Linked DNA regions of Desulfosarcina ovata subsp. ovata. The protein of the gene in region 1 binds, or shares a complex with, the protein of each later gene. Links are inferred from orthologs where the notes say so. Each region holds a gene or a part of one and is shown in the gene's direction. Other genes may lie near its edges.

Region 1 (5,827 bases):
CGGTCCTCGGCGCGGCCTTTTCCGCCGGCGTGGTGGACAAAATCTGTTTTTTTTACGCGCCCAAAATTCTGGGCGGCGACGACGGGGTTCCCATCTGCCGGGGCAACGGCCCTGCGAGCATGCAGCAAAGCCTGTTGGTCCATGATCTGTCGGTATCTCAAATCGATACCGACGTACTGCTGCAAGGCTATCTGAAACCTCGCTGACCGATTGACAACAACGGTTTTTACCTTATTTTTAAGACACTATGTTTACAGGAATTATTGAGGGGTTAGGCGCCATCGCCGCCATCCAGCCGACCGGACAGGGGCGCCGGATGGTCATCACGTCCGATTTCGACCTGAAAGGCACCCGCGTTGGAGACAGCATCGCCGTCAACGGAGCCTGCCTGACCGCCGTCACCCTCCAGGACCGGCAGTTCAGCGTGGATGTTTCTCCAGAAACCCTGCAGCGAAGCGTATTGGGAAAAATCAAAATTGGCGAGCGGGTCAATCTGGAACGGGCCCTCAGGCTCTCGGACCGGCTGGACGGCCACCTGGTTTCCGGTCATATCGATGGCATGGGGGTGCTGCGGGAAAGGAAAACCCTGGCCAACGCCATTGTCATCACCTATGCGGTACCCGCATCCCTGGCCCGCTACATGATCGAAAAGGGATCGGTGGCCGTAGACGGCACCAGCCTGACCATCAACCGCTGCGACAACAACACGTTTGACGTCAGCATCATTCCCCATACGGCCTCGCTCACCACCATCGGGTTGAAAAAGGTGGGGGATCCGGTGAACATCGAAACTGACATGATCGGCAAGTATGTGGAACGCTTTGTGGTCGGCAGCCGCTCGCCCGACCCTGGCGAGACAGACGCCAAGGGCAGGATCGATATGGCTTTTCTGGCCAAATCCGGATTTATCTGATAAGCATTTTCGATTTGAGATGGCGGCGGGATCTCGCTTAGCGCACCCCATCCGATAACCCCCTTCATCCTTCGCCGTTACGGTGATCGACGTTAACAAACAGCAGGAGAAACGATCAACCATGCCAAAAATTACCATCGAGCAAGCCATTGAAGATATCCGTAATGGCAAAATGGTCATTCTCGTAGATGACGAAGATCGCGAGAACGAAGGAGATCTGACCATGGCCGCGGAAATGGTGACCCCTGATGCCATCAATTTCATGGCCAAGTATGGCCGAGGGCTCATCTGCCTGTCGCTCACCGCTGACAAATGCGCTCAGTTGAACCTACCCATGATGGTGCAAAACAACACCAGCCCGTTCGAGACCGGCTTCACCGTCTCCATCGAAGCCAAGTGTGGGGTCACCACCGGCATCTCCGCAGCCGACCGGGCCACCACCGTGCGTGCTGCCGTGGCGGATGACGCCAAACCCGGTGACCTGACCCGGCCCGGCCACATTTTCCCGCTACGCGCCCGTGATGGCGGCGTCATGGTTCGTGTGGGGCAAACCGAGGGCAGCGTGGACCTGGCACGCCTGGCCGGCCTCAAGCCGGCGGGGGTGATCTGTGAAATCATGGACGACGACGGCACGATGGCCCGTATGCCGACCCTCGAAACATTCAGTACCCAGCATGGCATCGGCATCTGCACCATTGCCGACCTGGTGGAATACCGCGTGCGCACGGAAAGCTTTGTCCACCGCGCCGCCGAGACCGTCATCCCCACCTCCTACGGCGGCGATTTCAAGATGATTGCCTTTGAAAACGATATCGACAACCTCACTCACATCGCCCTGGTGAAGGGTGACATCGACCCTGAAACGCCCACCATGGTGAGGGTCCACTCCGAATGCATGACCGGCGACATTTTCGGTTCCATGCGTTGCGACTGCGGTGACCAGTTGCACAAGGCCATGGAAATGATCAATGCCGAAGGTGCCGGCGTCATCCTTTACTTGCGTCAGGAAGGACGCGGCATCGGACTGATCAACAAGCTCAAGGCCTATGAACTGCAGCGCTGCAAAGGCATGGACACGGTGGAGGCCAACCTGAAACTGGGTTTCAAGGATGACATGCGCGACTACGGCATCGGCGCCCAGATGCTGGTTAACGTGGGTGTTCGCAAAATGCGCCTGTTGACCAACAACCCCAAAAAAATGGTCGGGCTGGAAGGCTACGGCCTCAGCGTGGTCGAGCAGGTGCCCATCGAAGTCGCACCCAATGACTACAACCGCTGTTATCTCGAATGCAAAAAGCTGAAAATGGGCCATATGCTCAGTTTTGATGAAACCGTCACCCATCAATAAAGAGAGGAAAACCATCTCATGCCGAATATCATTGAAGCCGGACTGGTTGCCCAGGGCAAGCGGTTCGGCATCATCGCCAGCCGCTTCAACGATTTTATTACCGACAGGCTCGTGGGCGGTGCCGTTGATGCCCTGACCCGCAGCGGCGCTGAAGACAAGGATATCGACCTGGTCAAGGTGCCCGGTGCGTTTGAAATTCCCATGCTCGCCCAGCGCATGGCCAAAAGTAAAAAGTACCACGCCGTTATCTGCCTGGGTGCCGTGATTCGTGGCGCCACCCCTCATTTCGACTATGTCTGCGCTGAAGCATCCAAGGGGATTGCCCAGGTCAGTATGGAAACCGGCGTACCGGTGATCTTCGGAATTCTCACCACGGACACCATTGAGCAGGCCATTGAACGGGCGGGGACAAAAGCCGGCAACAAGGGCTGGAGCGCCGCCGTGGCAGCCATCGAGATGGCCAATCTCGTGGAGTTGGTGGGCAAGGAATAATTCATGGGAACCCGTCGAATATCCAGGGAGCAGGCCCTCCAGGCCCTCTTTTACATGGACATGCACCGCGATCCGGTGGATGATCCCGTGGGCCTCTTCTGCAGTTGTTTTACACAAGACAAACCGGCGGCCCCCTTCTTCCACCGTATTGTCAACGGTGTCCGCGAACACCGCGAAACGATCGACACGGAAATCGAACGCTTTTCCAGCAATTGGAAGCTGTCGCGCATGTCCTGTGTGGACCGCAATATCCTGCGCATCGCCGTGTTTGAACTGCTGTTTTGTGCCGACATCCCTCCCAAGGTCTCCATTAACGAGGCCATCGATGTGGGCAAACGGTTCGGCACCGATGAATCCGGAGCCTTCATCAACGGCATTCTGGACAGCATCCGAATGGCCATGGAAAGAGATGAAGTCAACCATGCGCCGAAGACCACGCAAGATGAAACAGGAGGAATACCGTGATTATCCGTCAAATGGCCCTGGGCCCGATTCAAGCAAATTGTTTTATCCTCGGATGCGAAGAGACCCGTCAGGCAGTGGTCATCGACCCCGGAGACGATATCGATCGAATTCTCACCACCCTGGCCGATGACCGCCTGACGGTGGTGCATATCATCAACACCCATGGTCACTTTGACCATGTGGGCGCCAACAAACGGCTCAAGGAGGTCACCGGTGCCGACATTCTGATTCACAGTGACGACGCCCCCATGTTAAGCAAGTTGTCGGCTGCGGCGGCCGCCTGGGGAATGTCCGCCGAAAACTCGCCCGCAGCAGACCGCCTGCTGGAGAACGGGGACACGATCACCTTCGGCGTCCACACCTTGACGGTGCTGCATACGCCGGGGCATTCCCCGGGCGGCATCTGTCTTTACACCGAATACCAGGAGGGTGGCGAGACGCGCAAAGCGGTGTTTGTCGGCGACACCCTGTTTGCCGGCTCCATCGGCAGAACCGATTTCCCCGGCGGCAGTTTTGACGTGCTGATCAACAGCATCCGGACGCGCCTGTTCTCACTGGATGACGATGTCAAGGTCTATCCGGGGCATATGGGCAGCACGACCATCGGCTATGAAAAGCGGTCAAACCCGTTCTGTGGCATCGGCTGACCCAGTGGCCACAATAACGTCGGGCGGCTGGAAGCCGATGCTGAAAATGGGTTCGCGATACCACCTTTCGTTTGATATTTCTCTGTTGAGGGTGGATAATAAGGCCCAGGCCGATTCACCAAAGGGTTGTCCCCATGGATAACCATGCATTCATGGCGCCCCCTGGCCAGCCCCGTATGCCCGGAGGCATTCGGCGCAGGAAAACCCGACGGATCATGGTGGGTGGAGTTGCCGTGGGAGACGGGGCACCGATCAGTGTCCAGTCCATGACCAACACGAAGACCGATGATGTCGCCGCCACCGTCGCACAAATCGGCCAATTGAGTCGGGCGGGCTGTGAGATCGTGCGGGTAGCCGTTCCCGATCAGGCTGCCGCCGACGCCATCGCCCGAATCAAGCAAGCGATCGATATCCCGTTGATCGCGGATATCCATTTTGATTACCGCCTGGCCATTGCCTCCGCCCGCGCTGGGGCGGATGGCCTGCGTTTCAACCCCGGCAACATCGGTAGCGCTACCAACGTCCGTGCGTTGGTTGACTGTGCCAAAGACTGCGGAATCCCTATCCGTATTGGCGTCAATGCCGGGTCGCTTGAAAAGGATATTCTGGAAAAGTATGATGGCGCCACCGCCCGGGGGATGGTGGAGAGCGCCATGCGGCATGTGGATCTTCTGCAGGATTTCGATTTCCACAACATCAAGATCTCCATCAAGGCGTCCGATGTGCCCCGGACCATTGAGGCTTACCGGCTGTTGTCCCAGCAGACGGACCTGCCCCTGCACGTGGGCGTGACCGAAGCCGGCTCGCTCTATTCGGGCATCGTCAAATCGGCCTTGGGAATCGGCAGCCTGCTGGCCGAGGGAATCGGCGATACGCTCCGGGTCTCCCTGACCCGTGACCCGGTCGAAGAGGTTCGCGTCGGTTACGAGATTCTACGGGCTTTAGGCATCCGTCACCGGGGACCGGAAATCATCTCCTGCCCCACCTGCGGGCGTTGCGAGATTCCCCTGTTCGATATCGTCGAGCGGGTGGAGAAGGCCCTTTTGACATGCACCACGCCGGTCAAATTGGCCATCATGGGCTGCGTGGTCAACGGTCCGGGGGAGGCCCGTGAAGCCGACATCGGCGTGGCCGGTGGCCGCGGCGTAGGCATCCTGTTTAAAAAAGGCCAGGTAATCAAAAAATTTCCCGAAGACCAGTTGGTGGATGTGGTCCTGGAAGCGGTGGGCCAGTTCGAACGGCAGCTTGCCAGTGAGCCCGGGGAACCAGCAGACAACCGATCAACGCGATAGAAAGACAGGCAACATGGGCAAACAGCAGAAAAACGCCATCTCGCCCACCCGGGCGGAAGATTATCCGGAATGGTACCAGCAGGTCATTAAGGCCTCCGATATGGCCGAACGCTCGCCGGTTCGCGGCTGCATGGTCATCAAGCCCTGGGGATACACCCTTTGGGAAAATATTGTGGCCCACATGGACGGCATGTTCAAGGCCACCGGTGTGAAAAACGCGTACTTTCCCCTTTTCATTCCGGTCAGTTTCCTGGAAAAGGAGGCTGAGCATGTGGAGGGATTCGCCAAGGAGTGTGCCGTGGTCACCCATCACCGGCTCGAACAGGGCGACGGCGGCAAGCTCATCCCCGGTGGCCCGCTGACCGAACCGCTGGTGGTCCGGCCCACCTCGGAAACCATCATCGGTGATTCCTTTTCCAAGTGGGTAAGCAGTTACCGGGATCTGCCCCTGCTGATCAACCAGTGGGCCAACGTGGTCCGCTGGGAAATGCGCACGCGCATCTTTCTGCGCACCAGCGAGTTCCTTTGGCAGGAGGGGCACACGGCCCATGCCACGAATGCCGAAGCCATCGAGCGGACTGGAATGATGCTCGAGGTCTATGCCCGCATGGTCGAGGACTATCTGGCCATGCCGGTGATCAAGGGGCGCAAGACCGCTGCCGAGCGATTC
Region 2 (6,033 bases), 1.9 Mb from region 1 along the record:
TGGCAGATGCCAACAAGGCTTTTGCCCATTACCGCTGGTAAGGACTTACTTCCATATATTTTTTATCTGCACTAGGTTTTGAGCGGTGATCAGGCCGATCCGCTGCCTGACGATCAAAGCCTATTGCCTTGTTGGGGTAACACTCCCCGTTAACAGGAGGACCGGGAGATGGCGAAGGAAAAATTTGAGAGGACAAAGCCGCATGTCAACGTAGGTACGATCGGGCATATCGACCATGGCAAGACGACCCTGACGGCAGCGATCACCAAGCTGAGCGGGATGCGTGGGATGGCGGATTTCATTCCGTTCGACGAGATTGACAAGGCGCCCGAGGAGAAGGAGCGGGGGATCACGATTGCCACGGCCCACGTGGAGTACGAGACGGCCACTCGCCATTACGCGCACGTGGACTGCCCGGGCCATGCGGACTACATCAAGAACATGATTACCGGCGCCGCCCAGATGGACGGAGCGATTCTGGTGGTGGGCGCCGACGACGGCCCGATGCCCCAGACCCGTGAGCACATTCTTCTGGCCCGCCAGGTGGGTGTTCCCCGGATCATCGTCTTTTTGAACAAATGCGACATGGTGGATGATGAAGAGCTGATCGAGCTGGTGGAGCTGGAGTTGCGGGAGCTTCTGGACAAGTACGAGTTTCCCGGTGACGACACGCCGATCATCCGTGGCAGCGCATTGAAGGCGCTGGAGAGTGACAGTGTGGACGCGGAAGAAGCGAAGTGCATTTTCGAGCTTCTGGATGCGATTGACAGCTATATTCCGGAGCCGGAGCGCGACGTGGACAAACCGTTTTTGATGCCGATCGAAGACGTGTTCAGCATTTCCGGCCGGGGTACCGTGGTAACGGGCCGTGTGGAGCGCGGCATCATCCATGTGGGTGACAACGTAGAGATCGTGGGTATCCGCGAAACCGCCAAGACGGTATGTACCGGAGTGGAGATGTTCCGCAAGCTGCTTGATGAAGGTCAGGCGGGGGACAACATCGGGGTATTGCTGCGCGGCACCAAGCGTGACGAAGTCGAACGCGGCCAGGTGGTGGCGGCACCGGGATCGATTACGCCGCACACGAAGTTCAAAGCCGAGGCGTACATTCTGAGCAAGGAAGAAGGAGGCCGTCACACCCCGTTTTTCAACGGTTATCGTCCGCAGTTTTATTTCCGGACCACGGACGTGACGGGGATTTTGAATCTTCCCGAGGGCGTTGAGATGGTGATGCCCGGTGACAACGTGGCCATCACGGCGGAGCTGATCACGCCGATCGCCATGGAGAAAGAGCTTCGGTTTGCCATCCGTGAGGGCGGTCGTACGGTCGGCGCCGGTGTCGTCAGCGAAATTATCGAATAAAAAGAGAGTCGGTAACAATGATAATGAACTCCAAAATCAGGATCAGGCTGAAAGCTTACGATCACAAGCTTCTGGACCAGTCGGCCAGTGACATCTTCGACACGGCAAAAAAAACCGGTGCCAAAGTTGTCGGACCGATTCCACTGCCTACGAAAATAAATAAGTTTTGTGTCCTGCGCTCCCCCCACGTGGATAAAAAATCCAGGGAACAGTTCGAAATGCGGACTCATAAAAGGCTTCTTGATATTCTTGAGCCGACCCAGCAGACCGTTGATGCGCTGATGAAGCTTGATCTGTCTCCTGGCGTCGATGTGGAGATCAAACTTTAATACGGGATATGAGAGATGTGTAAAGGACTGGTTGGAAAAAAACTGGGCATGACATCGCTGTTCGCGTCCAATGGGAAATACATCCCTGTCACCGTCTTGCAAGTCGGTCCCTGTGTTATTACGCAGATCAAGAAGCTTGCCACTGACGGATATCAGGCGCTTCAGATCGGTTTCGGTGATAAAAAACCGAGCAAAACGACCAAACCGCTGCAAGGCCACTTCAAAAAAAGCGGTGACGGTTGTTATCGCACGGTGAAGGAAGTTGGCGTCGAGAACCCGGATGAGTACACGCTGGGGCAGATGATCGGTACCGAACTTTTTTCTATCGGAGAAAAAGTGAATGTTACCGGTACCACCAAAGGCCGTGGTTTTTCGGGTGTAATGAAAAGACATGGTTTCGGTGGCGGGCGCCAGACCCATGGCTGCAAGAACCACCGGGTTCCGGGATCTATCGGGTGTAGTGCCTGGCCGGCGAAAGTCATCAAGGGAAAACGAATGCCCGGGCAATACGGGGTTGAGACGAAAACGGTCAGAAACCTGGAAATTGTCGATATCCGTCCGGAAGAGAATCTCATCCTGCTGAATGGACCTGTACCGGGTTCCAAATCAGCTATCGTAACGATTAACAAGGTCCTTTTCGCTTAATCAAAAGGATCCCGAGCTGACCGCCGACCCGCTTGACCAAAAAAACGATGGGGGACCGGGTGGCAGTGGACGAGGAACATTATGGCTGTTGTTGATGTAATAAATATTGCCGGAGAAGTCGTCACTCAAACGGAATTGAATGAAACGATTTTCAATGTGCCGGTTAAAAAGAGCGTGCTTCACCAGGTTGTTACCGCTCAACTGGCTGGTCGGAGGGCCGGATCGGCGTCGGTCAAACGGCGTTCCGATGTCAGGGGCAGCCGCCACAAACTCTACCGCCAGAAGGGAACGGGGCGTGCCCGCAAGGGCGACATCAAATCTCCCGTGCTGCGCGGGGGCGGTGTCGTCTTCGGTCCGGATCCCCGGGACTATTCCAAAAAAGTCCTTAAAAAAGTGCGCAAACTTGCCCTGAAAATGGCTTTGTCCAGTAAAGTTCAGGAGCAGCAGTTGATCGTTGTCGATCGCATTGACCTGGATGAAATCAAAACCCGTGTGTTTGCCGGAATCGTAAAGACCATCGATGCCACAAAGGCGCTGATCGTTACCGGCGAGAAGAACGAGCGATTGGAACTTTCATCCCGCAACATTCCTGGCGTCAAGATTCTTCAGACCGAAGGACTGAACGTCTACGATATCCTTAAATACCCCAAGCTGGTCATCCTCCAACCGGCGATTGAAGGGATAGAGGGGAGATTGGGCTGATGAATCAATACGACATCATAAAAAGACCGGTGATTACCGAGAAAACCAGTATTCAGAAAGAGGAATGCAACCAGGTCTCCTTCGAGGTCGATAAACGGGCCAACCGGGTCGAAATTGCCAGAGCCATCGAAAAAATATTTAACGTCAAGGTGGCCAAGACCCAAACCGCCCACGTCAGGGGAAAGACCACGCGACGGGGTCGTATTCTCGGAAAACGCAAAGACTGGAAAAAAGCCATCGTGACTTTGATGCCAGGTGAACGGATCGACTTTTTTGAAGGTGTATAGACGCTAGGAGCTTAGAGATGGCAATTAGAAAAGTAAAACCGACCAGCCCGGGACGTCGATTCCAACACTACGCCGGCTTCGAAGAGATTACCAAGACGACACCTGAAAAAAGTCTGGTACGAATTCTGAAAAAGAGTGGCGGCCGTAACGCCAATGGCCGTGTGACCAGTCGGCATCGGGGTGGCGGGCATAAACGATACTACCGCTTGATTGACTTTAAAAGGGATAAGGATGGAATTCCGGCCACCGTCGCCGCCATCGAATACGATCCCAACCGGTCTGCACGGATCGCCCTGTTGCATTATGCGGACGGTGAAAAACGGTATATCATCGCCCCGCTGAAGCTGTCGGTTGGAGATACGGTGATGTCCGGTCCCGAAGCGGACATTCAGGCCGGCAACGCACTCCCGCTGGCCAATATTCCGCTGGGAACGCATATTCACAACATCGAACTGAAACTCGGCAAGGGCGGGCAGATTGTTCGTAGCGCCGGAACCTTCGCCCAGCTGATGGCCAAGGAAGACCGCTATGCGCTGGTGAAGCTGCCTTCTGGCGAAGTCCGCATGGTTTTGCTGAACTGCAAGGCAACCATCGGACAGCTTGGCAATGTCACCCACGAAAACGTTTCCCTGGGAAAGGCCGGACGCAGGCGATGGCAAGGACGCCGGCCCGAGGTACGCGGTGTGGCCATGAATCCGGTGGATCATCCCATGGGCGGCGGTGAAGGACGGTCCTCCGGCGGACGGCACCCGTGCTCTCCGTGGGGAATGCCCACCAAGGGATACCGTACCCGCAAAAATAAACGAACCGATCGTTATATCGTCAAGCGGCGTACCAAATAGCACCGGATTCAACGGGGCGGCCTCCCTCACCCCCGCACCGAATTAACGGAATATTGCAGGAGAAATAATGCCACGTTCGTTAAAAAAAGGTCCTTTCATCGACCCGAAACTGTTTAAAAAGGTGACTGAAGCCCAGAATTCCAGGAGCAACCAGGTGATTAAAACCTGGTCGCGGCGGTCCACTATCCTGCCTGAAATGGTAGGTATCACTTTGGCCGTTCACAACGGAAGAAAATTTATCCCGGTTTTTGTTAGTGAGAACATGGTGGGTCACAAGCTGGGCGAATTTTCACCGACGCGAACCTATTACGGGCACGCAGCGGATAAAAAATCTAAAGTTAAAAGATAAAAAAGGAAGGCCCTAAATGGAGGTCAGAGCTACTCAACGACATGTGCGCATCTCTCCCCAGAAGGTGAGGATGATCGCCGACGCCATCAAAGGCAAACCGGCCGAGGATGCGATCAACGCACTCAAATTCATGCCGCAGAAATCTGCCGGCATCGTCGAAAAAATCATGCGATCGGCGGTTGCCAATGCCGACCAGAACACAAGCATCGATGTCGACGAACTGATTGTCAGCAATCTGCTTGTTGATCAGGGGCCGTCGCTGAAACGATTTAAGGCAAGGGCCAGGGGCAGAGGCGCGCGTATACTCAAAAGAACCTCACATATCACTGTCGTGCTATCCGAAGGTTTAGTCCATTAAGGAGGAAATTAGCTTGGGCCAGAAAGTCAACCCTATTTCACTAAGGCTGGGGATCGTAAAGACCTGGGAATCCCGGTGGTTTGCCGGCAAGAAATATGCGGATTACATCTTTGAAGACTACCAGATCCGAAAATTCATCAAAGGTAAACTGCATCATGCCGGTGTATCTAAAATCGAAATTGAACGGTCTACCCGCAGGGTTCGACTTCGAATCTTCACGGCCCGTCCCGGAATCGTTATCGGGAAAAAGGGGTCGGAAATCGAAAAGCTCAAGAAAGAACTTGAGGGTCGCGTCAGCCAGGAAGTGCTCATCGACATCCAGGAAATCCGGAAGCCCGAAGTGGATGCCCAGCTCGTTGCTGAAAATGTCGCCATGCAGATCGAACGCCGGGTGGCATTCCGGCGGGCGATGAAGCGCGGCGTTTCCTCGGCCATGCGGTTCGGCGCCCAAGGCGTTAAGATCATTTGTTCCGGTCGGTTGGGGGGCGCCGAAATGGCCCGTACCGAATGGTATCGCGAAGGACGTGTGCCACTGCACACTTTGCGTGCGGATATTGACTACGGCATTACCGAAGCCAGAACCACCTATGGAATCGTCGGAATTAAGGTTTTTGTTTTCCATGGGGAAATTCTCAAAAAGGATCAAGCCGAAATTAGTGGATAGGCTTGTGGGAGATACGACATGCTGAGCCCCAAAAAGGTCAAATATCGAAAGAGTCAAAAGGGAAGAATGAAGGGCGCCGCCTATCGGGGCTGCAATCTGAATTTCGGCGAATTCGGGCTGCAGGCCATCGACTGCGGCCGAATTTCCTCCAAACAAATCGAGGCGGCACGTATCGCCATGACGCGCCACGTAAAAAGAGGCGGGAAAATATGGATTCGATTGTTTCCGGATAAACCTTACACCAAAAAACCCGCTGAAGTCCGCATGGGTAAGGGAAAAGGCGCGCCCGAAGGCTGGGTGGCGGTCATCAAGCCCGGTCGAGTGCTTTATGAAATGACCGGCGTCAGCCGGGAGATGGCCAAGGAAGCCCTTCGCCTCGCTGCTCACAAGCTTCCCATCAAAACACGGTTTGTGGAGAGGAGTGAGCAACTATGAAGGCATCAGAAATCAGAGACCTCGGTTCCGTCGAGATTCAGCAGAAAGTCGCCGATATGA

What was found.
Region 2: the proteins of nusB (region 1) and rpsJ are in contact, whole or in part, in a solved structure (PDB 3D3B), measured with the Escherichia coli proteins. The link is inferred for Desulfosarcina ovata subsp. ovata from one-to-one orthologs.

What each region holds. Positions count from the first base shown.
Region 1 is NZ_AP021879.1:4,632,713-4,638,539, reverse strand. Bases 1,747-4,487 are described here. They hold nusB (transcription antitermination factor NusB), read left to right. Parts: upstream 1,747-2,756; coding sequence 2,757-3,218; downstream 3,219-4,487. Other genes in these bases: ispG (flavodoxin-dependent (E)-4-hydroxy-3-methylbut-2-enyl-diphosphate synthase), read left to right, coding at 4,000-4,487; GN112_RS20500 (MBL fold metallo-hydrolase), read left to right, coding at 3,215-3,865; ribH (6,7-dimethyl-8-ribityllumazine synthase), read left to right, coding at 2,280-2,753; GN112_RS20515 (bifunctional 3,4-dihydroxy-2-butanone-4-phosphate synthase/GTP cyclohydrolase II), read left to right, coding at 1,747-2,261. Also shown: bifunctional diaminohydroxyphosphoribosylaminopyrimidine deaminase/5-amino-6-(5-phosphoribosylamino)uracil reductase RibD, read left to right, coding at 1-206; GN112_RS20520 (riboflavin synthase), read left to right, coding at 248-913; more of GN112_RS20515, read left to right, coding at 1,035-1,746; more of ispG, read left to right, coding at 4,488-5,157; proS (proline--tRNA ligase), read left to right, coding at 5,171-5,827. UniProt on the Escherichia coli protein: Part of the processive rRNA transcription and antitermination complex (rrnTAC). The complex forms an RNA-chaperone ring around the RNA exit tunnel of RNA polymerase (RNAP).
Region 2 is NZ_AP021879.1:6,551,565-6,557,597, forward strand. The notes cover bases 89-3,035. They hold rpsJ (30S ribosomal protein S10), read left to right. Parts: upstream 89-1,379; coding sequence 1,380-1,691; downstream 1,692-3,035. Other genes in these bases: tuf (elongation factor Tu), read left to right, coding at 169-1,362; rplC (50S ribosomal protein L3), read left to right, coding at 1,707-2,336; rplD (50S ribosomal protein L4), read left to right, coding at 2,418-3,035. Also shown: rpsG (30S ribosomal protein S7), read left to right, coding at 1-41; more of rplD, read left to right, coding at 3,036-3,038; rplW (50S ribosomal protein L23), read left to right, coding at 3,038-3,325; rplB (50S ribosomal protein L2), read left to right, coding at 3,343-4,167; rpsS (30S ribosomal protein S19), read left to right, coding at 4,235-4,516; rplV (50S ribosomal protein L22), read left to right, coding at 4,533-4,874; rpsC (30S ribosomal protein S3), read left to right, coding at 4,888-5,538; rplP (50S ribosomal protein L16), read left to right, coding at 5,557-5,973; rpmC (50S ribosomal protein L29), read left to right, coding at 5,970-6,033. UniProt on the Escherichia coli protein: Involved in the binding of tRNA to the ribosomes. Part of the processive rRNA transcription and antitermination complex (rrnTAC). The complex forms an RNA-chaperone ring around the RNA exit tunnel of RNA polymerase (RNAP).